One region of the Nonomuraea sp. NPDC049141 genome, then DNA from elsewhere that is predicted to be linked to it. Evidence: predicted binding sites of a transcription regulator. Region 1 holds the regulator's gene; each other region holds the start of a gene.
What was found. The regulator HrcA, encoded in region 1, represses chaperone genes, less so after heat shock. The targets are predictions, from matches to a motif close to TTGGCACTCTCNNNNNGAGAGTGCCAA.

Region 2: groL (chaperonin GroEL) is a predicted target of HrcA. The motif match lies at 3,429-3,455, and genes of this name have one in related genera.
Region 3: groES (co-chaperone GroES) is a predicted target of HrcA. The motif match lies at 4,988-5,014, and genes of this name have one in related genera.

Annotation. Positions count from the first base shown of each region.
Region 1 is NZ_JBEZDR010000023.1:153,963-161,474, reverse strand. It holds gene AB0B91_RS48930 (vWA domain-containing protein) at 1-43, opposite strand, end outside; gene AB0B91_RS48925 (SigE family RNA polymerase sigma factor) at 338-817, shown strand; gene AB0B91_RS48920 (hypothetical protein) at 814-1,470, shown strand; gene AB0B91_RS48915 (16S rRNA (uracil(1498)-N(3))-methyltransferase) at 1,487-2,221, opposite strand; gene iscB (RNA-guided endonuclease IscB) at 2,570-3,154, shown strand; gene AB0B91_RS48905 (ATP-binding protein) at 3,191-3,844, shown strand; gene dnaJ (molecular chaperone DnaJ) at 3,831-4,970, opposite strand; gene hrcA (heat-inducible transcriptional repressor HrcA) at 4,982-5,995, opposite strand; gene AB0B91_RS48890 (hypothetical protein) at 6,362-6,946, shown strand; gene AB0B91_RS48885 (DUF3097 domain-containing protein) at 6,964-7,512, shown strand, end outside.
Region 2 is NZ_JBEZDR010000032.1:34,108-41,619, reverse strand. It holds gene AB0B91_RS57325 (AAA family ATPase) at 1-589, shown strand, start outside; gene AB0B91_RS57320 (YbhB/YbcL family Raf kinase inhibitor-like protein) at 665-1,195, shown strand; gene AB0B91_RS57315 (GNAT family N-acetyltransferase) at 1,213-1,626, shown strand; gene groL (chaperonin GroEL) at 1,696-3,321, opposite strand; gene AB0B91_RS57305 (cold-shock protein) at 3,631-3,831, opposite strand; gene AB0B91_RS57300 (MoaD/ThiS family protein) at 4,071-4,346, opposite strand; gene thrC (threonine synthase) at 4,370-5,602, opposite strand; SAM riboswitch class I at 5,616-5,756, opposite strand; gene AB0B91_RS57290 (RNA polymerase sigma factor) at 5,836-6,390, opposite strand; gene AB0B91_RS57285 (trehalose-6-phosphate synthase) at 6,422-7,512, shown strand, end outside.
Region 3 is NZ_JBEZDR010000014.1:267,136-274,647, forward strand. It holds gene AB0B91_RS38090 (LuxR C-terminal-related transcriptional regulator) at 141-1,148, shown strand; gene AB0B91_RS38095 (DUF5319 domain-containing protein) at 1,188-1,565, shown strand; gene AB0B91_RS38100 (sigma-70 family RNA polymerase sigma factor) at 1,675-2,310, opposite strand; gene groL (chaperonin GroEL) at 2,883-4,502, opposite strand; gene groES (co-chaperone GroES) at 4,587-4,901, opposite strand; gene AB0B91_RS38115 (class I SAM-dependent methyltransferase) at 5,325-6,740, shown strand; gene AB0B91_RS38120 (hypothetical protein) at 6,919-7,512, shown strand, end outside.

The DNA.
Region 1 (7,512 bases):
GGTCTTCAGGGGCGGTCTTGTCGTGCGATGAAGGGCGCGACATTCTGCCTTGATCCTAGATCGGACGGAACCCCCTGTCTCCGTTGCGAATCGGTAATCCGCCGTGCCGTGCTTCTGAAGATCCACGCGGTTAGGGTTAGTGTGCAAGACTGCCGAAAAATAAGACGATTCAGGGTCGGGCGAGGCCACCTGGCGAGGACACGACTGGGTAATGCCCCCTAAGGAACCGCAAGAGCGTAAACCCTCTGGGAAGGCCGCGCGTCCCAATGATGTGACCACCGAAACCCTCTTGGCCGACAGGTCGCTGGGGGCGGTGCCGGTCGGGTGGGACGCCGACATGGCCGTGACCGCGCTGTACAGCGCGCATTTTCGGTCATTAGTGCGTCTCGCGGTGCTGCTTGTGCGAGACATGGCAACCGCGGAAGAAGTCGTGCAGGACACGTTCGTCGCCATCCATGGCGCATGGCGTAGACTGCGCGATCCCGACAAAGCACTTGCCTACCTGCGGCAATCCGTCGTCAACCGGTCCCGTTCCGTGCTGCGTCACCGCGCGGTCGTCGAGAAGTACGCCCCCAAAGGCCTGCCCGATGCTCCGAGCGCCGAGAACGGCGCGATCGGCGAGCTCGAACGCACCGCCGTCATCGAAGCGCTAAGGTCCCTGCCAACACGTCAGAGAGAGGCACTCGTCCTTCGCTACTACGGTGATCTGTCCGAGGCTGAGATCGCCCACGCCATGGGCATCAGCAAGGGTGCGGTCAAGAGCCACACAGCTCGTGGCATGGCCGCCTTGCGATCCGTCCTGGAGAAAATGTCATGACCCAGTCCCCCGACGAGTACGGCGACGTCCTGCGCCGTGTGCTCCGCGCGGAGGCGGACACGGTCGTGCCCTCGCCGGAAGGACTGGAGATCATCCGCGCCCGCATCGAGCGGCGCGGCGTGCGCAACCTGTTCTGGTGGCGAGCGGGCGCCGCCGCCGCCAGCGCGGTGCTGGTGGCGGGCACGATCGTGATGGTCATTCCCGACCTGCGGCACAAGGTCATGCAGCAGGACACCATCGAGCCGGTGAAGGACTTCACGTCCAAGCCGCCGGCCAACTCCTCGACCAGCCGGCCGGCCTCACCCAAGCCGACCCGGCCGCCGGACGATCCCCCGGCCGTGGTGCCCGACCCCGTCACCTCCGCGCCCTTGCCCGCCTCGGAGACCGCCAAGTCCACCAGCAAGCCGACACCCAAGGCGACCCCGACGCCTACGCCGACGCCGACCAAGTGCCCGACCCCGGTCGAGGAGCAGCCGCCGGAGGACTGCCCCACGGACGAGGCGACACCGACCCCGACGCCCAAGCCGTCCTCACCGGAGACGAGCACGCCCGCCGCGACCTGCCCGGCCGAGGAGTGCCCGCCGGATGACGTCGACACGACGCCGAACACCTTCGCCAGCCCGCTCGGCGACACCGTGATCTCCACCCCGTAAGGGGCGGTGGACGGCCTTACCAGCGACCGGTCCGGGCCAGGAGCACGGCCGCCGCCGCCACCCCCGCCGTCGAGGTACGCAGCACCGTCGGGCCGAGCAGCACCGGCACCGCCTTCGCCGCCCTGAACCCGGCCAGCTCCGCGTCCGAGACACCCCCCTCGGGCCCCACCACGACGACGACGTCGCCCCCGGCGGGCAACGCCACGCCCGACAGCGGCTCGGCGGCCTCCTCGTGCAGCACGAGCCCGAGCGCCGCCCCGCCGAGCAGCGCCTCGACCCCGGCCGTGGACACCGGCTCGGCCACCTCCGGCAGGTGGAACCTGCGCGCCTGCTTGCCCGCCTCCCGGGCCGTCGCACGCCACTTGGCCAGCGACTTGGCCGCCCTGTCGCCCTTCCACTGGGTGACGCTGCGAGCCGCCGCCCAGGGCACGATCACGTCGACGCCCGCCTCGGTCATCATCTCGACGGCCAGCTCGCCCCTGTCGCCCTTGGGCAGCCCCTGGACGACGACCAGCCGGGGCTCGGGCGGCGGCACCGCGTAGCGGCCCAGCACGTCCAGCCTGAGCGCGTCCTTCAGCGCCTCACGCACCACGCACTCGGCGACCGTACCGGCGCCGTCCGTCAGGTCGAGCCGCTCGCCCGCGCGCAGGCGCCGGACGGAGGCCGCGTGACGCCCTTCGGGGCCGTCGAGGACCAGCTCCGGCCCGCCGAGGTCGGCGAGGCCGGGGGCCAGGAAAACCGGCACGGTCACCGGCGATCACCCCAAAGTTTTTCACGTCTAGTAGTCAAGCGATCACGAAACGATTAAGGTTGGCCGAGATCGCACCTTCCTGACGTCACTCTACGAGGGGTCAGAGCGGTCAACGACCCCCTCCTGAAGGAGAAGGCTTGAGGTGCCGCCAGGTGCTTTGAAGCCCCGCGTTGACCAGCCCTAGTCATCACCGTTGGAGGTGTAATCCGGATGGCTACCTTTCACGCAGGACCGCAGACCCACCAGCGAATGCTTCCTCAGTTCGCTGCTCTGGAATCCGTGGGAGCAGACACGCCCGAGGGTGGGTACGAAACGGCTCACGGATGCGCGGCAGGTCGCGCACCCGGTGTGGAAGTTGGGCGAGGGGAGATCCGCGACAAGCTCGCCGCCCGCTCGCAGTACCGGCGCGGCAGGAGGTCGCGCAAGCTGCGCTACCGCGCTCCTCGATTCCTCAACCGCACCAGACCCAAAGGCTGGCTCGCGCCGTCCCTCCAACACCGGGTGGACACCACCCTGTCGTGGCTGGCCCGGCTGAGACGGTGGGCACCCGTGCGCGCCGTCCACGTCGAGCGCGTCTCCTTCGACACACACGCCATGTCGGCGGGCAAGCCGCTGGAAGGCATCGAATACCAGCAGGGGACGCTGGCCGGATACGAGATCCGCCAGTACCTGCTGAAGAAATGGGGCCGGACCTGCGCGTACTGCGGCGCGGCGGGTACGCCGTTGCAGGTCGAGCACACCGGACGTCGCCGTCCGCACCAAAGGATCCTTCGACATCACCACCGCAACCGGCACCCGCCAAACATCCGCCTGCTCCAGAGAGCCGACGGCTACGGCTACACCACAAGGCAGGAGAACACCACTGAACGGCGAACCTCAGGGCACGCTCAAGCCCTCAAGGACCTTCCCGCTCCCGTTCTCTCCCCGGCGTGAACGCCCGGATATCCACGGGTGGTTCTGATGACGTTCATGTCCAGGAACACCCGCCGCACGCGGCGCTGGCCGTGCGCGCTGAAGACCCGGCTGACCGTCCTGCTCACCGTCCCTGCCACGATCGCCCGCTCGGCGCCGCGCCGGCTCGCCGGCAAGGCCCCGGACAGGACGGATCCCGGATCCGATGAGCCTCACCGTCCCGCCACCGGCCGTCCCCGCCGCCCGCCTGATCCCGTCGCCGTACGCGACGTGCTCCGCTCGGCGGTGACCGCGGCCGGGTCGGGCCGCGCGGTGCTGGGCGAAGTCGACGACGCCATGCTAAGAGGCACGGTCGTCGCGGAGATCGCGCACCTGGTGACCGAGCTGGTCGACAACGCGCTGACCTGCTCGGCCCCCGACACAGAGGTGGAGATCCGGGCCAGCACCCGGGAGGGCGAGTGTCACATCGCGATCGTCGACCAGGGCGTGGGCATGACCGAGGGCGAGCGCGCCGCCGCCAACGCCCGGCTACGCGGCGAGCGGCGCTTCTTCGCCGCCCCCACCCGCTATCTCGGCCACTACGTGGTCGGCAGGCTGGCCGAGCGGCTCGGCGCGCGGGTGTGGCTCGACGCATCGCCGCCACACGGCATCACCGCCCGGGTGGCCCTCCCGCGCAAGCTTCTAGTGCCACGACGGGTCAGCGGCCGTTGAAGGCGTCCCTCAGCCGCGAGAAGAACCCCTGTGTCCCCGGGGCGAACTTACCGGGCGGCCGCTCCTCGCCACGCTGCTTGGCCAGCTCGCGCAGCAGCTCCTCCTGCGCCTCGTCGAGCCGCAGCGGAGTCTCCACGTTGACGTGGATGAGCAGGTCGCCGCGGCCCGTCTCGTTGAGCCGCTGCACGCCCCTGCCGTACATCGTGATGACCTGGCCCGACTGCGTGCCCGGCCGCACGTCGACCTCCTCGGAACCGTCGAGCGTCTCCACGGCGAGGTTGGTGCCGAGCGCGGCGGCCGTCATCGGGATCTGGACCGTGCAGTGCAGGTCGTCGCCACGCCGCTCGAAGATCTCGTGCGGGCGCTCGACGATCTCCAGGAAGAGGTCTCCGGGCGGGCCGCCGCCGGGGCCGACCTCGCCCTCACCGGCGAGCTGGATGTGCGTGCCGTCCTCGACGCCCGCGGGGATGCGGACCTTGATCGTACGGCGGGTGCGCACACGGCCGTCGCCCGAGCACTCCTGGCACGGGTGCCGGATGATCGTCCCGAAGCCGCCACACTGGGGGCACGGCCTGGAGGTCATGACCTGGCCCAGGAACGACCGGGTGACCTGGGAGATCTCGCCACGCCCGTTGCACATGTCACAGGTGTCGGGGTGGGTGCCCGACGCGGCGCCCGCGCCCTGGCAGACCTCGCAGAGCACGGCCGTGTCGACGACCAGCTCGCGGGTGGTGCCGAACGCGGTCTCGCGCAGGTCGAGCTCGACGCGGATGGTCGCGTTGCGCCCTCTCCTGGCCCGCGAGCGGGGGCCTCGGGCGCCGCCGGCCGTACCGAAGAAGGCGTCCATGATGTCGCTGAACGGGAAGCCCGCGCCGAAGCCGGCCGCGCCCTGGCCCGCGGCCGCGCCGCCGAAGGGGTCGGCGCCCAGGTCGTACATCTGGCGCTTGTTCGCGTCGGACAGGACCTCGTAGGCCTGCGTGATCTCCTTGAACCGCTCCTGGGTCGCGGGGTCCGGATTGACGTCAGGGTGGAGTTCGCGGGCCAGCCTGCGGTAGGCCTTCTTGATCTCTTCCGGACTGGCGTCACGGCGCACCCCGAGGGTGGCGTAGTAGTCGCTGTTTGCCACTTATCGACCTCTTATGATGCAGCCAGGATCTGGCTGACGTAGCGTGCCACCGCGCGCACGGCGCCCATCGTCACGGGGTAGTCCATCCTCGTGGGACCCAGCACGCCGAGCCGGGCCAGTTCGTTGTCACCAGAACCGTATCCGGTTGCGACGATCGACGTGCCACGGAGGAACGGGTTCTCGGAACCGATGCGCACGGTGAGCGTGGACGGGGTGTCTGTGGAAGTCTCGCCGAGCAGCCGCATGAGCACGACCTGCTCCTCCAGTGCTTCGAGCACGTCGCGCAGCCCGGTCGAGAAGTCGGCTCCGGCGAGGTTGGCCGCACCGGCGAACACGATCTTCTCGTCGTGGCGCTCGACGAGTGTCTCGAGCAGCACCGACAGAATCGTGGCCACCACCGGACGGTCCTCGACGGGCAGCCGCTCCGGCAGGTCGGCGACCAACTCGGGCACGTTGACCAGGCCGCAGCCGTCGAGGCAGGCGTTGAGCACCGCACGCAGGTGCGCGATGCGGGTGTCCTCCACCACCTCGGGCAGCTCGACCACGCGCTGCTCGACGCGGCCCGTATTGGTGATCAGCACGAGCATGATCCGCCGGTCGTGCAGCGGCACGAGCTCGACGTGCCGGACCGTCGAACGGGTCAGCGTCGGGTATTGCACGACCGCGACCTGCCTGGTGAGCTGCGCGAGCAGCCGCACCGTGCGGGTGACCACGTCGTCGAGGTCGACCGCGCCCGCGAGGAACGTCTCGATCGCCCGGCGCTCCGCCCCGGAGAGCGGCTTGACCTGCGAGAGCCGGTCGACGAACAGGCGATAGCCCTTGTCCGTCGGCACGCGGCCCGCGCTGGTGTGCGGCTGGGTGATGTAGCCCTCCTCCTCCAGCGCGGCCATGTCGTTCCTGACCGTTGCCGGGGAGACCTTCAGGTTGTGGCGTTCGGCGAGGGCCCTGGAGCCCACCGGCTCGTTGGTGGACACGTAGTCTTCGACAATGGCGCGGAGCACCGCCAGCTTTCTATCGTCGAGCACGCGCTCACCTCCTACCTGTGCCTTTCAAGAAACGACAGGTCTAGCACTCTGTGTTCCCGAGTGCCAAGTGTACGGCTCTCGCCCACAAGGTGCGATAACGCCGGTGCTAGCGAGTGGCCGCCCATAGGGCTCACACTGGCCGATATGACCGACGATTCCCAGCCCCCTTCCTACGGTCCGCCGCCGGGCCAGGGTCCTTACCAGGGTCAGCCTCCCCAGTACGGCCCTCCGCCGCCGCCCCCATACGGTCAGCCGCAATACGGTCAACCTCAGTACGGTCAACCTCAGTACGGCCAGCCCCAGTATGGCCAGCAGCCCTACCAGACCGGCCCCTACGGGCAGCCGTACCAGCCAGGACCTTACGGGATGCCGCAGCGGTCCGGCCCGCAGGTTGACCCGAAGCAGATCAGGCCGCGGATGCGGTGGATCGCGGTCGCGTGGGGGCTGGCCCTGCTCAGCGTGGTGGCCGGGGTGGGATTGTTCGTGGGCGGCGTGTTCAACACGGTGACCGCGGCGGCTCCGTCCAAGACGTTCGCGGCAGGCGAGAGCATCACCGTGCCGCTGGATCCGGCGGACAAGCCGGCGGTGTACCTGTCCAGCACGAGCCAGGTCCATTACACGTGCCGCATCGACGGCGGCTCCGGCCAGGCCAAGCTCGCCAAGGTCTCCGGCACCGAGACCGTCTCCGAGGGCGCCACCAAGTGGCAGCTCATCCTCGTGGTCAACGCGCCGGCCAAGGGCGACTACCAGCTCACCTGCGCGACCCAGGAGCCGGCGAGCGCGCGCTTCGGCGTCGGCCGCGACCTCGTGGCCTCCGCGGGCGGCCTGGTGGGCGGCGTGGCGGCGCTGGTGGTGATCCCGGGGCTGGGCGTGCTGGCCGCCATCATCACGACGATCATGGTCGTGACCCGCCGCAGCTCTCACCGCAAGCGCCTTGCGTCGGGCGGGTGATTTGCTACGGTCCCCGTGTGTACGAGGGTGATGTTCTCGCGGGGAATTGGCGGCGGCCGGGCAAAGGCAAGATCCCCCAGGTGCCCGCCGAACTCGATCTGGTCGTGGAGGACGCCGAGAGCGGCTTCTGCGGCGCCGTGGTGGCCTGCGACAAGGAGGCCGTCACGCTGGAGGACCGCTTCGGCAAACGCCGCCTGTTCCCGCTCGCGCCGGCCGCGTTCCTGCTGGACGGCAAGGTCGTGACGCTCGTACGCCCGGCCGCCACGCCCGCCGCCGGGCCCAGGCGTACCGCGTCCGGCTCGATAGCCGTGGAGGGGCTGCGGGCCAGGGTGGCCAAGGAGAGCCGCATCTACGTGGAAGGGGTGCACGACGCCGCCCTCGTGGAGAAGATCTGGGGCCACGACCTCCGGGTGGAGGGCGTCGTGGTCGAGTACCTGGAGGGTGTCGACGACCTGCCCGCGATCGTGGCCGAGTTCGGCCCTTCGCCGGGACGTAGGCTGGGTGTGCTGGTCGACCATCTCGTCCCGGGTTCCAAGGAGAGCCGGATCGCCGCTCAGGTGACCTCG
Region 2 (7,512 bases), on a different contig from region 1:
CTGCCGCAACGGCTCGGCCACCGTGCTCGGCGATCTCGCCCAGGGCACCACCCCGTGGTCCACCAGCTCGTGGGAGACCGTGCTCAGGCATCTGGGCCAGGACGGGGGCGAGGTCACCGAGCTGACGCTGGGCTTCCGCGTGCCGCGCGAGGTGCTCGACTACGCCGCCCGCCTGCTGCCGTCGATCGCCCCGGCGCTGGCTCCGCCGCGCTCGCTGCGTCCCGGCGTGGGCTCGCTGTCGGTACGCCCCGGCGGCGCGGTCGCCGACGCGGCGCGCGAGGCCCTGGCCCGGGAGGGCTCGATCGGCGTGATCGTGCCCGACACGCTGGTGGAGGAGGTGTCGAGGCAGCTCGACGGGCTCGCCCACGCCGTGCTCGACCCCGACACGACCGAGGAGCACCGGCTGCTGATCGTCCCGGCGACGCTGGCCAAGGGCCTGGAGTATGACCACGTGATCGTCGTCGAGCCGGCCGACATCGTGGCGGCCGAGCCCCGCGGCCTGGCCAGGCTGTACGTGGTGCTCACCCGCGCGGTCACCTCGCTCACCGTCCTGCACGGGAAGGCACTGCCCGCCCAGCTGACCGCCTGACCGCGAGCGGGCCCGGCCTCTCCCGAGCTCCTAGGATGGCGAGGGTAGTGGAGGATCTCAACCAAGGAGGACGCCGTGCCCGCACCGCTTCCACACGAGCACCTGCCGTCGGTCCCCGCGCTCACGGTCCAGAGCAACGACATCACGGACGGGGAGAGGCTGGGAGACCTCCATGTCTTCAATGACTGGGGCATGACCGGACAGAACCTGTCACCTCACCTGCAGTGGTCCGGCGCCCCGGCCGAGACCCAGAGCTACGCCGTGACCTGCTACGACCCCGACGCGCCCACGGGCAGCGGGTTCTGGCACTGGGTGCTCTTCGACATCCCGGCCTCCGTCACCGAGCTCCCCACGGGCGCGGGCACCGCCCCCGAGTTCAAGGGCCTGCCCGCGGGGGCGACCCACGCGCGCAACGACTACGGCAGCAAGGAGTACGGCGGCGCCGCTCCCCCGCCCGGCGACCCGCACCGCTACGTCTACACGGTGCACGCGCTGGGTGTGGCGGAGCTGGGCGTCCCCAGTGACGCCAGCCCTGCGGTGGTCGGCTTCAACATCACCGCCAACACGCTCGCGCGCGGCCACATCGTCGCCCACTTCGGCGTGTGATGGCCGTCGATTCTGGGATGAAGATCCGCTACGCCGAGCTCGGCGACGTGCCCGCGGTGCTCGACTTCTGGCTCCTGGCCGCCGAGGGCACCGATCGGCGCGACTCGCCCGACAAGGTGGTCGCGTTGATCGAACGCGACCCGGAGGCTCTACTAATCGCCGAGCTCGACGGGCAACTGGCAGGCACGCTCATCGCGGGCTGGGACGGCTGGCGGGCGCACCTATACCGCCTGGCCGTCCACCCGTCCCACCGCCGCAAGGGCATCGCCACCACGCTCCTGGCCGCGGCCGAGGCCCGCTTCACCGCCTTCGGCGCCTTCCGCGCCGACGCGATGGTCCTGGACTCCAACGTCTCCGCCCAGGGGGCCTGGTCCGCCGCGGGCTACACACCGCAGCCCGAATGGTCGCGCTGGGTCAAACCCCTCAAGTAGTCATTCGCCGCAGAAAACACAGACCGGCCCGGGCAACACGCGCCCGGGCCGGTCTGATGAAAAGCGACCTTAGAAGTCCATGTCTCCGCCACCCGGCATGGCCGGAGCGGCAGGGTTCTTCTCGGGCTTCTCGGCGATGACCGCCTCGGTGGTGAGGAAGAGCGCCGCGATGGAAGCGGCGTTCTGCAGCGCCGAGCGCGTCACCTTGGCCGGGTCGATGATGCCCGCCTCGAACATGTTGACGTACTCGCCCGTAGCGGCGTTGAGGCCCTCACCCGGGGTCAGGTTGCGGACCTTCTCCACCACGACGCCGCCCTCGAGGCCGGCGTTGACGGCGATCTGCTTCAGCGGCTCCTCGAGCGCCTTGCGGACGATCGCGGCACCGGTGGCCTCGTCGCCGGTGAGCTCGAGCTTGTCGAACGCCTTGGCGCCCGCCTGCAGCAGCGCCACGCCACCGCCGGGGACGATGCCCTCCTCGACGGCCGCCTTCGCGTTGCGAACGGCGTCCTCGATGCGGTGCTTGCGCTCCTTCAGCTCGACCTCGGTCGCGGCACCGGCCTTGATGACGGCCACGCCGCCGGCCAGCTTGGCCAGCCGCTCCTGGAGCTTCTCGCGGTCGTAGTCGGAGTCGGTCCGGTCGATCTCGGCGCGGATCTCGTTGACCCGGCCGGCGATCGCGTCGGGGTCACCGGCACCGTCGACGATGGTGGTCTCGTCCTTGGTCACGACGACCTTGCGAGCGCGGCCGAGCAGGTCGAGAGTGGCGTTCTCGAGCTTGAGACCGACCTCCTCGGCGATGACCTGGCCACCGGCCAGGATCGCGATGTCGCCCAGCATCGCCTTGCGGCGGTCGCCGAAGCCCGGGGCCTTGACGGCCACGGAGCGGAACAGGCCGCGGATCTTGTTGACCACCAGGGTCGCCAGGGCCTCACCCTCGACGTCCTCGGCGATGATCAGCAGCGGCTTGCCCGACTGCACGACCTTGTCGAGCAGCGGCAGCAGGTCCTTGTTGGCCGAGACCTTGGAGTTGACGATCAGGATGTAGGGGTCCTCGAGCACGGCCTCCATGCGGTCGGAGTCCGTGACGAAGTACATCGACGTCATGCCCTTGTCGAAGCGCATGCCCTCGGTGAGCTCGAGCTCGAGGCCGAAGGTGTTGCTCTCCTCGACGGTGATGACGCCTTCCTTGCCGACCTTGTCCATCGCCTCGGCGATGAGCGCGCCGATCTCGGGGTCGGCGGCGGAGATGGAGGCGGTCGAAGCGATCTGCTCCTTGGTCTCCACGTCCTTGGCCAGCTTGGACAGCTCCTCGCTGACCCGCTCGACCGCCGACTCGATGCCCTTCTTCAGCGACATCGGGTTGGCGCCGGCGGCGACGTTGCGCAGACCCTCGCGCACCAGCGCCTGGGCCAGCACCGTGGCGGTCGTGGTGCCGTCACCCGCGACGTCGTCCGTCTTCTTGGCGACTTCCTTGACCAGCTCTGCGCCGATCTTCTCCCACGGGTCCTCGAGCTCGATCTCCTTGGCGATGGACACGCCATCGTTGGTGATCGTGGGAGCGCCCCACTTCTTCTCCAGCACGACGTTGCGGCCCTTGGGGCCCAAGGTCACCTTGACGGCGTCGGCTAGCTGGTTCATGCCGCGCTCGAGACCGCGCCGGGCGTCCTCGTCAAACGCGATCATCTTGGCTGCCATAAGGCTAGACCTCCCAGATGCAGGGTGGCTTCAATGGACCGAGCCGACGCCCGCGACGGCATGGGCCTGCATCTCCGTTCGGCAGACCCCATCGTCCCGATCCAGTGCTGGCACTCTCGAACAGAGAGTGCCAACGAACTGTTTAGCACTCTACCCTGCCGAGTGCAAGCCGAGACACCAGCATGCCCAGGTCAGTCAGTACGGCGGGCCCGTCATGGACCCGCCGCAACCGAGTCGACGAAGCAGGAGTGGCGGTTTCGCCCGGACTGCGGAGCCGTGCGACCTGCCGGTACTTGCCAACTTCGTGATTCAGACCGCTCGCACGGCCTCCGCTTGGGGGCCCTTCTGGCCCTGGGTGATCTCGAACTCGACGCGCTGGCCTTGTTCGAGGGAGCGATAGCCGTCCATCATGATCGCTGAGTAATGGACGAATACATCTTTACCACCGTCTACCGCGATGAAGCCGTAGCCCTTGTCCGCGTTGAACCACTTGACGGTGCCCTGCGCCACTTCCGACTCCTCTTACTGGGCTCATAGATCCCGCCCATTCCAACGCGAGACCCTCAATCGCCCGACTTATGGAGATATCACCAGGCGATCGCCCTCGACCATACCTGTGGCACAGCGTTTGGCAACAGAGTCAATCTACAAATTACGCATTTCATCCGTGAGTGAGTAGTTCAACATTGAATTGTCGGAAAAAACAGAAGGCGCCCCAGATGGGAGCGCCTTCTGACGTGAGCGAGTGGTCACCCTCCGGCGACCGCCGGGATGATGGAGATCTGCGTGCCTTCGGGGGCTGCCGTGTCAAGACCATCGGCAAAACGGACATCCTCTTCGCCAACGTAAACGTTGACAAAACGACGAATCTTGCCCGATTCATCCAGAATTCTCGCGCCGATCCCCGGGTAGTCGGAGTCGAGCTTCGCCAGCACGTCGCGGAGAGTCGCACCCTCCCCGCTCACCTCCGCGTTACCCCCGGTGTAGGTGCGCAGAATGGTGGGAATCCGCACAGAAACGCTCATGATTAACTCGCCTTTCCTGGTTGTCAGACAGCCGCGCGGAACGCGTCGAGAGAGGGCCGGATCACTGCCGTGGGCTCGGCGTCGTCGGCGACGGCGTCGAGCGTCTTGAGCCCGTCGCCGGTGTTGAGCACCACGGTCTCCGCCTCCGGGTCGAGCTGCCCGGTCTCGACGAGCTTCTTCAGCACTCCCACGGTGACGCCACCGGCCGTCTCGGCGAAGATGCCCTCCGTCGAGGCCAGCAGCTTGATGGCGGCGACGATCTCGGGGTCCGTGACGTCCTCCACCGACCCGCCCGTGCGGCGGGCGATGTCGAGCACGTACGGGCCGTCGGCGGGGTTGCCGATGGCCAGCGACTTGGCGATGGTGTCGGGCTTGACCGGCTGGACCACGTCGAGGCCGGCCTTGTAGGCGGTCGACACGGGCGAGCAGCCGTTGGCCTGCGCGGCGAAGATCTTGTACGGGGTGTCCTCGACCAGGCCGAGTGCGACCAGCTCCTTGAAGCCCTTGTCGATCTTCGTGAGCTGGGAGCCGGAGGCCACCGGGATGATGATCTGCTCGGGCAGGCGCCAGCCGAGCTGCTCGGCGATCTCGTAGGCGAGCGTCTTGGAGCCCTCGGCGTAGTAGGGCCGCAGGTTGACGTTGACGAAGCCCCACTTGTCGCCCAGCGGGTCGCCGATGAGCTCGGAGCAGAACCGGTTGACCTCGTCGTAGGAGCCGTCGATGGCGACCAGCTTGCCGCCGAACACCCGGGCCATGGCGATCTTGGCCTGCTCCAGCCCGGCGGGGATGAACACGCAGGCGTCGAGCCCGGCCCTGGCGGCGGCGGCCGTGACCGCGCCCGCGAGGTTGCCGGTGGAGGAGCACGACAGGGTGTGGAAGCCGAAGTTACGGGCCGCCTCGACGGCGATGGCCACCACCCGGTCCTTGAAGGAGTGGGTGGGGTTGCCCGAGTCGTCCTTGACGTACAGGGACTTGATGCCCAGCGCCCGGCCGAGATTGCCGGCCTTGACGAGCTTGGTCCAGCCGGGGTTCATGTTCGGCTTGGTGGCGACGTCCACGGGGACGGGGAGGAGTGAGCGGTAGCGCCAGATGTTGGCGGGGCCGGACTCGATGTCCTTCCGGGTGACGTCACCGAAGGAGTAGGCCGCTTCGAGCGGCCCGAAACACTCCAGACAGGCGAAACTTGGGCCGAGGTCGTAGCGGGCGCCGCACTCGCGGCAGGAGAGGGCTACGGCGGGTCCGAAATCGTGCGACATGAAGCGAGGCCTTCCCTCATCTTCGCCTGCGGCCACCTTGACCGCAGACCGGAATTGGCACCTGTCCCGGTCGGCCTCGCCAGGTCGCGAGTCTGAATCCGGGAGGGTTGCCGGGGCTTCGCAGGGCCGGTCCCTCCACCCCTCTGGATGAGCAATATTCAGTTGTTTGCTCTGACTGTACCTGGCCAGGCCCGTCAAGCGACCGTCCGTCTCAGGAAGCGAGACGTACGATCTCAGCGATAGTCGTCGCCCAGCACTCCCTGAACATACTTGCGCGCCTGGTGGATGCGTGACTTGGCGGTGCCGAGCGGGATGCCGAGCTGCTCGGCGACCTCGTTGTAGTCGAGCTGCACGATGTCACGCAGCACCAGCGCCTGGGCCAGGTCGGGCTTGTCGGCCTCCAGTGCCTCCATCGCGTCGAGCAGGTCGAGCCGCGACCCGGCGATCACACTGACCCGCCGCGCGTCGGGCTTCTGCATGGGCAACTCGTCGGAGGTCTGCTCGGCCGAGCGGCGCTTCAGCGTGCGGTACGTCGTACGCGCGCAGTTGGCCGTCACGATGTGCAGCCAGGTGCTGAACCTGGCCCGTCCCTCGAAGCGCCCGATGTTGCGCGCAACGGCGAGCAGGGTGTCCTGCGACGCCTCCTCCGCATCCTGGTGGTAGGGGAGGATTCGGGCGCAGTGCCGCATCACGTCCGGCTCGATCCGCTTCAGGAGCTCACCGAGTGCGCGATGATCTCCGGCAGCGGCGGAGCGGGCCAGTTCCTCGGTTAGCTCATCAAGCGCCATAGCTGGGATCCTATGGTCGGAGGGAACTTTAATGAACAGCGTCCTTGTCGCCTCTAACAGAGGACCCGTCTCGTTCACCGTCTCCGACGACGGTGTGCTGACCATGAAGCGCGGTGGTGGCGGGCTGGTGTCCGGGCTCTCCGGGGTCATGAAGGACGACGGCGTGCTGTGGATCTGCGCCGCCCTGTCCGACGGCGACCGGGGCGCCGTACGCCAGGCGCCCGGCGGCCGGCTCGACCAGGCCGGCTACGACACGGGCGCGCTGCGGATGCTGGACATCCCGCCGGCCACCTTCCACCGCGCCTACAACGCCGTGGCCAACTCCACCCTGTGGTTCGTCAACCACCTGCTCTACGACATCCCCAACGCGCCGCTGTTCGGCACCAGGTTCCAGCGGGAGTGGGAGTCCTACCGCGACTACAACGGCGCCTTCGCGCTGGCTCTGGCCGAGGAGGCCGGGCACGGGGCCCGCGTGATGGTCCAGGACTACCACCTCACGCTGACCCCGGCGATGCTCCGCGCCGAGCGGCCGGACCTGCGCATCGCGCACTTCAGCCACACGCCGTGGGCGCCGCCCGAATACTTCTCGCTGCTGCCCGACGACGTCGCCCGCGAGGTCCTGGAGGGCATCCTGGGCGCCGACCACGCCGGGTTCCTCACCGAACGCTGGGCGGGCGCGTTCATGGACTGCTGCCGGGCTCTGCTGGGCGCCGAGGTGGATCTGACCGGCCGTACGGTCACGCACGAGGGCAGGACCACCCACATCGGCGTGCACGGCCTCGGTGTGGACGGCGCGGCGCTGTGGGAACGAGCCCACGAGCCCGACGTCGAGTCCAACATGGCCGCGCTCAGGGAGCAGGTCGGCGACCGCCGGCTGATCGTCCGCATCGACCGCACCGAGCTGTCCAAGAACATCGTCCGCGGGCTGGTGGCCTACCGGGAGTTCCTGCACGCGCATCCGGAGTGGCACGGCCGGGTGGTGCACCTGGCGTTCGCCTATCCCAGCCGGCACGACCTGCCCGAATACCGCGAATACACCGCCTCGGTGCAGCGCTGCGCCCAGGAGATCGAGGACGAGTTCGGCACCGAGGACTGGGAGCCGCTGATACTCAACGTCAACGA
Region 3 (7,512 bases), on a different contig from region 1:
GTTGCACATGTGACCAGGGAGTCCAACGCAAGGAGCGGACAAGGACGTATCGCCGAGTTATTCTCACGACACGCCCGTGTCCTCCCTACGGAGCCCCTTATATGCGCACCGAGTCCCACACCGTGTCTGATCCCCTTAAGGTGTCTGATCCCCTTAAGGCGTCTGATCCCCTCGCGACGCTGGGCCTCGACCCGGCTCAGACCGCGCTGTACACGGCGGTGCTGCGCCTGCACAGAACCACGCGTACCGAACTGGCCGAGGCCATGGACGGTCCCGTGGACAAGGTGAGCAGGCAGCTCGACGACCTGGTCAGGCTCGGCGTGATCGACGAGCAGTCGGGCGAGTACCTGGCCAGGCACCCCGCCGCCGCGCTCGGCCGGCTGATCGCCGAGCGCCTCGACCGGCTGGCCGAGGAGAGCAGGCGCATCGACTCCGCGCTTGGATCGATCCGGGGGCTGATCCGCGACTACGACGTGGGGCACGACTACCAGAACGGCGCGTTCCGGGTCGAGATGGTGAGCGGCGCCGACGTGCTCTACGAGAGCGTGGTGGGCATGGCGGTGCAGTCCCCGCCGATGCGACTGCTCACCGCGATCCCCGATGACCGCACCATGGCAGACTTTGTACGAAAATTTGCCGATCCTTGGATCGATGCACAGCAGCGGAAACTCCTGAATGTGCGGGCCGTCATCCCGGTCTCCACGCTCACCCTGCCCGGCGTACGCGACCAGCTGACCAGGCTGCTGGCGACCGGCGGAACGGTCCGCACACTGGACCGGGTGCCGAGCTGGTTCATGACCGCCGGCTCCGACGCCGCCGGCCTGCCTGCTTTATGGGGCGGCAACCTGCCCGACCACGCGTACAACTTCTATTTAGTACGGACGCCGATCGTCGTCGGCATGCTCCGATCGCTCTTCGAGGAGCTGTGGGGCCGGGCCGTACCCCTGCCCTGGGGCCGCCGGGGCGAGGGCGTGGTGCAGGTGCTGCGGCTCGCGGCGCAGGGCATGTGCGACGACTCGATCGCCCGCCAGCTGGGCGTCTCGGTGCGCACGGTACGGGCCAGGTTCGCCGACGCCATGGTTCAGCTCGGCGCGCAATCACGCTTTCACGCAGGTGTGGAGGCCGCGCGGCGTGGCTGGCTGAGCTAATAGCCACCGCGTCGGCCGCATCGGTCATATGGTGGGAAGGTGCTGGAAGACGTCCCCCGCGACCCGTTCGCGGACGACCCGAACGACCCCTCCTCAGCGATGGGCGAGCTCGACGACGCCGAACCGCTGACCGCGAGCGAGCGCGACGAGGCCATCACCGACCTCGCCGACGTCGAGGTCTTTCGCTCCTTGTTAGAGCAGCAGGGAGTGCTGGGACTCGTGCTCGACTGCCCGGAATGCGGCGAGCAGCACTTCTTCGACTGGGAGCTGCTGCGCGGCAATCTGCGCCAGATGATCGACAAAGGCCAGCCCCAGATGCACGAGCCGGCCTTTCTTCCCGACCCGGCCGACTACGTGACCTGGGAGTACGCCAGAGGCTATGTCGACGGTGTCATCGACACCGAGGAGCGCCGCTGATCCACGTCGTCCAGCAGCACGGCGAGCAGCCGTGCGGCCGGATCGCGCGAATCAGGCAGCTCGCCGCGGGCTAGCACGTCGAGAAGCGCGTCAGTCTGCTCCTCCGGCGTCAAGCCGACTCCAGTTCGGCCATCTGCCGCAACCTCGCCAGCGCTCGATGCTGGGCGACGCGGACCGCACCTGGTGACATACCGAGTACATTACCGGTCTCCTCCGCCGACAACCCCGACACCACCCGCAACAACAGCAACTCGCGTTGGTTGTCGGGCAGCTTGGCGAGCAGCCTGCGGGCGTACTCCACCTCGATGTAACGGACTACCGTCTCCTCGGGCCCCGGTCCATCGTCCGGCCCGTCCGGTAGATCCTGAGTCGGTACGGCCGAGCGGACCGAACTCCGCAACGCATCGGCCACCTTGTGCGAGGCGATACCGAAGACGAAGGAGGCGAAAGGCCGCCCCATGTCTCGGTATCGCGGCAGCGCGGACAGGACCGCGATGCACACCTCCTGGGCTACGTCATCGGCAATGTGATATTGCCCTGAAACCCTGCCCAGCCTGGCGCGACAATAGCGCACCACCATCGGACGCAACTCGCCCAGCAGGGATTCGATCGCACTGCGATCTCCCTGCACGGCGAGGCTCGTCAGTTCCCTTAGGTCGGAGTCATCCGTCCGTGCCGGAAGTCTCGACGCGAGCCTTACCCCAATTTTGGCGTCGGCGACGCTTCCCTCGCTCACGATAGGCATGATGCCCGCACTGATCGGGCCTGTCGTCATCGCGAACGGCTACGGATTGGTCACATTGACGAGACGATAACGGGCAGTAATCAAACGACGACACTAAGCCTTTATTGCGGAAGAATATTTCATCCCATAACCCGAAATGTGCAGAAATTGCCAGGCGGCTAGACGTTTACGGCACACATCAGGTTTACCCGAATAAAGGACTTTTCCCACTTCATCATCGTTCGGCCACCTCTCCAGCGGCCTGCCGGGATTGAGCGTATGTCATATGCCATACCTGGTGGTGGGAGTTGGGCCAACGTCTCTCGGCCGTGAGAGCGGCCGAGGGTAGGCGATACGCGGCGCCTCAGCGTCCAAGGAAGTGCCAGGGCGGCAACCCGGGCAAGAAGGGATGGCCGGGGCCCACCATGCGCGCGTCACGGCGCTCAGCCGCCTCCACCGGAGGAGCGTGCCCCTGGACAGACCCCGGCCCTGGACGGCGGGTGGGGCCGGCCCATGCCTGCCGTAAAGCCGCAAAAACCAAAACACGGCCCGCACCCAGAGAACAGGCGCGAACCGTGTAAGGGAGAAACTGGTCAGTGACCGTGGCCGTGACCGTGGCCCCCACCGGCAGGAGCGGACTCCTCTTCCGGCTTGTCGACGACGAGCGCCTCGGTGGTGAGGAGCATGCCGGCGATGGACGCGGCGTTCTGCACGGCCGAGCGGGTGACCTTGACCGGGTCGATGACGCCCTCGCTGAGCAGGTCGACGTACTCGCCCGTGGCGGCGTTGAGGCCGTGGCCCGCGGACAGCTCCGAGACCTTGTGGGTGACCACGTAGCCCTCGAGACCGGCGTTCTCGGCGATCCAGCGCGTCGGCTCGACCAGCGAGCGGCGGACGATGGCGACACCGGTCGCCTCGTCGCCCGTCAGGCCGAGGTCGTCGAGGTCCTTGGAGACGTGGATCAGCGCGGAGCCACCGCCGGAGACGATGCCCTCCTCGATCGCGGCCCGCGTAGCGGAGATCGCGTCCTCGAGACGGTGCTTCTTCTCCTTGAGCTCCACCTCGGTGGCAGCGCCGACGCGCAGCACGCACACGCCGCCGGCCAGCTTGGCCAGGCGCTCCTGCAGCTTCTCGCGGTCCCAGTCGGAGTCGGACTGCTCGATGGCGAGCTTGATCTCCTTGACCCGGTCCTCGATCGCCTTCGCGTCACCGGCGCCGTCGACGATGGTCGTGGCGTCCTTGGTGACGACGATGCGGCGAGCGGTGCCGAGCACCTCAAGGCCGACGTTCTCGAGCTTGAGACCGACTTCCTCGCTCACGACCTGGCCACCGGTGAGGATGGCGATGTCCTGCAGCATCGCCTTGCGGCGGTCGCCGAAGCCCGGAGCCTTGACGGCCACGGAGGTGAACGTGCCACGGATCTTGTTGGTGACCAGAACGGCCAGGGCCTCGCCCTCGACGTCCTCGGCGACCACGAGCAGCGGCTTCTTGGTCTGGGCGATCTGCTCGAGCAGCGGCAGGAAGTCCGCGATCGAGGAGATCTTGCCCTGGGTGAGCAGAATGTAGGCGTCCTCGAGGACGGACTCCATGCGCTCGGGGTCGGTCACCATGTACGCCGACAGGTAGCCCTTGTCGAACTGGAGGCCCTCGGTGAACTCGAGCTCCATGCCCATGGCGTTGGACTCTTCGACGGTGAGAACACCGTCCTTGCCGACCTTGTCGAACGCCTCGGCGATCAGGTCGCCGATCTTGGCGTCCTGAGCGGAGATGGTCGCGACGTTCGCGATCTCCTTCTTGTCCTCGACCGGGCGCGCGCTGGCGAGCAGCTTGTCGCTGACCGCCTTGGCGGCCTTGTCGATGCCGCGCTTGAGCGACAGCGGCGAAGCGCCGGCCGCCACGTTGCGCAGACCCTCGCGGACCATCGCCTGGGCCAGGACGGTCGCGGTGGTGGTGCCGTCACCGGCGACGTCGTTGGTCTTGGTGGCGACTTCCTTGGCGAGCTGGGCGCCGAGGTTCTCGTAGCGCTCCTCCAGCTCGATCTCACGAGCGATGGTCACGCCGTCGTTCGTGATCGTCGGAGCACCGAACTTCTTGTCGATGACGACGTTGCGGCCACGCGGGCCGAGGGTAACCTTCACGGCGTCCGCGAGGGCGTTGACGCCGCGCTCAAGCGCGCGGCGGGCGTCCTCGTCGAACGCTAGGATCTTGGCCATGCTGAAAGTCCTCTCCTAGCGTCGAAAGCCCCGGCCGCACGCGCTCAGACGAGAAGCGCGCGCCCGGGGCCCGACGCATCCGACTTACTTCTCGATGATCGCGAGAACGTCGCGGGCGGAGAGCACGAGGTACTCCTCGCCGCCGTACTTGACCTCGGTGCCGCCGTACTTGCTGTAGAGGACGATGTCGCCCTCAGCGACGTCAAGCGGAATGCGCTTGTCGCCGTCCTCATCCCAGTTGCCCGGGCCCACCGCGAGGACCTTGCCCTCTTGCGGCTTCTCCTTGGCGGTGTCAGGGATGACCAGGCCGGAAGCGGTCGTCTGCTCGGCCTCAAGCGGCTGAACCACAATGCGGTCGCCGAGCGGCTTAACGGGAACCTTGGTGGCGGTCGTCACGATCGGACCTCCCCTTCAGATTTGAATGATCTAGAAGAGGCGACCAGCGGGGCCTGCCGTCGCGGGTGTCAGACCTGCCTCGTCGCACGTTGGCACTCTCAAGGGGAGAGTGCCAACAGGAAACATATGCAAGAGGGGCTTGACAGTCAACACGAACGCGTCTGCTCAGAGCGATCAGGCCCAAGAGCTTGCCCAAGGTTGGGAGTAAATGGGGTGACACGTGCTCGTGGGGTACGGCGGATGCGTGAGTACGCACGAGTACCCGCTTTACGCGCACAGCGGACACATCAGTCCACCAGCCGTATCTGGCCAGGCAGCCGCGTCAGACCACCGCAACGCGTGCGGCCACCCGTCCCTTCACCACCGCCTTCGCGCCTACGGGGTCGCGGCCTGGAGCGTGGCGGGGAGGCGCTAGCGTGGTGTGACGTGGATCTCGACGCCTTCACCGAGTTGCTCACCCCGCGCGGGCAGCGCGCTCTGGCCGAGGCCGTCGAGCTGGTGGGGGCCGATCCGGTGACCGCCGCGACGAGACTGCGCAGGACGTACGACGCCGCGCTCACCTCGGCCGCGCTCACCCAGGCGGGGCTACGCGACCGCGCCAGAGCCAAGTTCGGCGCCGACGCGGCCAGCATGTACTTCACTCCGCACGGCCTGGAGCAGGCCACCCGCGCCGAGGTCGGCGCCCACCGCGCCCGCCGCCTGGCCACACTCACCGACGGAACGCGGGCCACATCCGGCGAAGCGCAGGGCGCGGCCAGGGAAACGCCGGTCGCGGCCGGTGGCAGGCCTGGCTGGGCCGGAGAAACGCGGGTCGTGACCAGGGGAACGCGGGTGGTGGACGTCTGCTGCGGGATCGGCGGCGACTTCATCGCGCTGGCCCGCGCCGGGTGCCTCGTGGACGCCGTGGACCTCGATCCGCTGACCGTCGCGGTCGCCCGGGCCAACGCCGAAGCGCTCGGGCTCGGGGAGCGGGTCACCGTCCGGGTGGGCGACGCCGCGACGGTCTCGCCGGAGGAGTATGACTGGCTGTTCGCCGACCCTGCCCGCCGTACGAGCCGGGGCAGGACGTTCGACCCCATGGCCTACTCGCCGCCGTGGCCGGTCGTGCTCGACCTGGTCGCCAGGGCCCCGCGGGCCTGTCTGAAGGTGGCTCCGGGGATCCCGTACGAGTTCATCCCGGCCGGCGCCGAAGCCGAGTGGGTGTCGTACAAGGGCGAGGTAAAAGAAGCGGCCCTCTGGACAGGCTCCATCGACGCCACGACCAGGGCCGGCACCCCAGACACAACCGGCGCCCCCAGAACAGACGAAGCGCCCACAATCAGCGCCACAGGTCCGATCGGCGCTGTTGAGCGGCTGGGAGATGTGGTGCCACCGGCGACGGTGCCCGGTGGTGCGGTGCGGCGGGCGACGTTGCTGCCCGGTGGGGAAACGCTCGTCGCCCGCGGGGTCGAGGCGCAGATCGGTCCCGTCGGGCGCTATGTGTACGAGCCCGACGGGGCCGCGATCCGTGCACACCTCATCGGGGAGGTCGCCGAGATGGTCAATGGCCGCCTCCCCGACCCGATGATCGCCTACATCACGAGCGACGAGGCGTTCGACACCCCGTGGGCCGCGCGTTACTCGGTGGAGGAAGTGCTGCCGTTCTCGCTGAAGCGCCTCCGCGCCACCCTTCGCGAGCGGCAAATCGGAAATGTCGTTATCAAGAAGCGAGCCTCGGCAGTCGACATCGAGCGGCTCAGAAATGACCTTCGGCTTTCTGGCGATAAATCAGCGGTAATCGTCCTTACCCGCGTGATGAATAAGCCTTCCGTCCTGATTTGCCATGCCGCCCCACCTGCATAAATGACAAATCCGGGCGTTCCCGGGCCAATACCTATCTTTCACTTCGCCCCTGACTTACCTTGATCGAGAGGCTAAGGTGGGCACGCTGGCGGTTAGCCGCGCTCTCTTTCTTCCATCTGCAAACCGGACCTATCCCACCGCTGCGCGGCAGACCGTCGGCGAGCGAAGGAGCCTTTCGGTGGATCACTCCAACCACACCACCCTTCTACAGGCAGGCGGCGATTCCGCCATCTCCGAAAGGATGCGGGACCTGCTGGCGCGTGCTTCCCAGGATCACGTCTACGAGCAGCGCACCCAGGGCGCCGTCCTCGACGAGATCCGCCAGCGCCTCGAAGGTATGGAGTGGCTGCTGCGCGAGGTCCGCGAACGGGAGCTCGGCGGGCTGAGCGGCACGCTCGAGACGGTGAGCGGGCGGCTTGACGACATCGCGGCCAAACCGCCGATGTGGGCCGAGGGTCTCGCCCAGCATGTGGAGGCGGTACGCGACCACGTTGACGCCGTCGGCGAGCAGGTGGGCACCGTTGACGCGCATGTGGAGTCGGTTCATCAGCGGGTGGCGCCGGTGTCGGAGCTGCCGGGGCTCTGGGCCGAGGTCGGCAGCGTCGGCGACAACGTGGACGAGGTGCTCAAGAAGCTGCAGTCGGTCCTCGACTGCACCGACGGCATCACCAAGCAGATGGGTGATCTGGGCATGAGGCTGGGCCGGCTCACCACGGGCATGGAGGCCGCCGCCAACCGCTTCACCCGCATCGACAAGTCGCTCGCCGAGCTG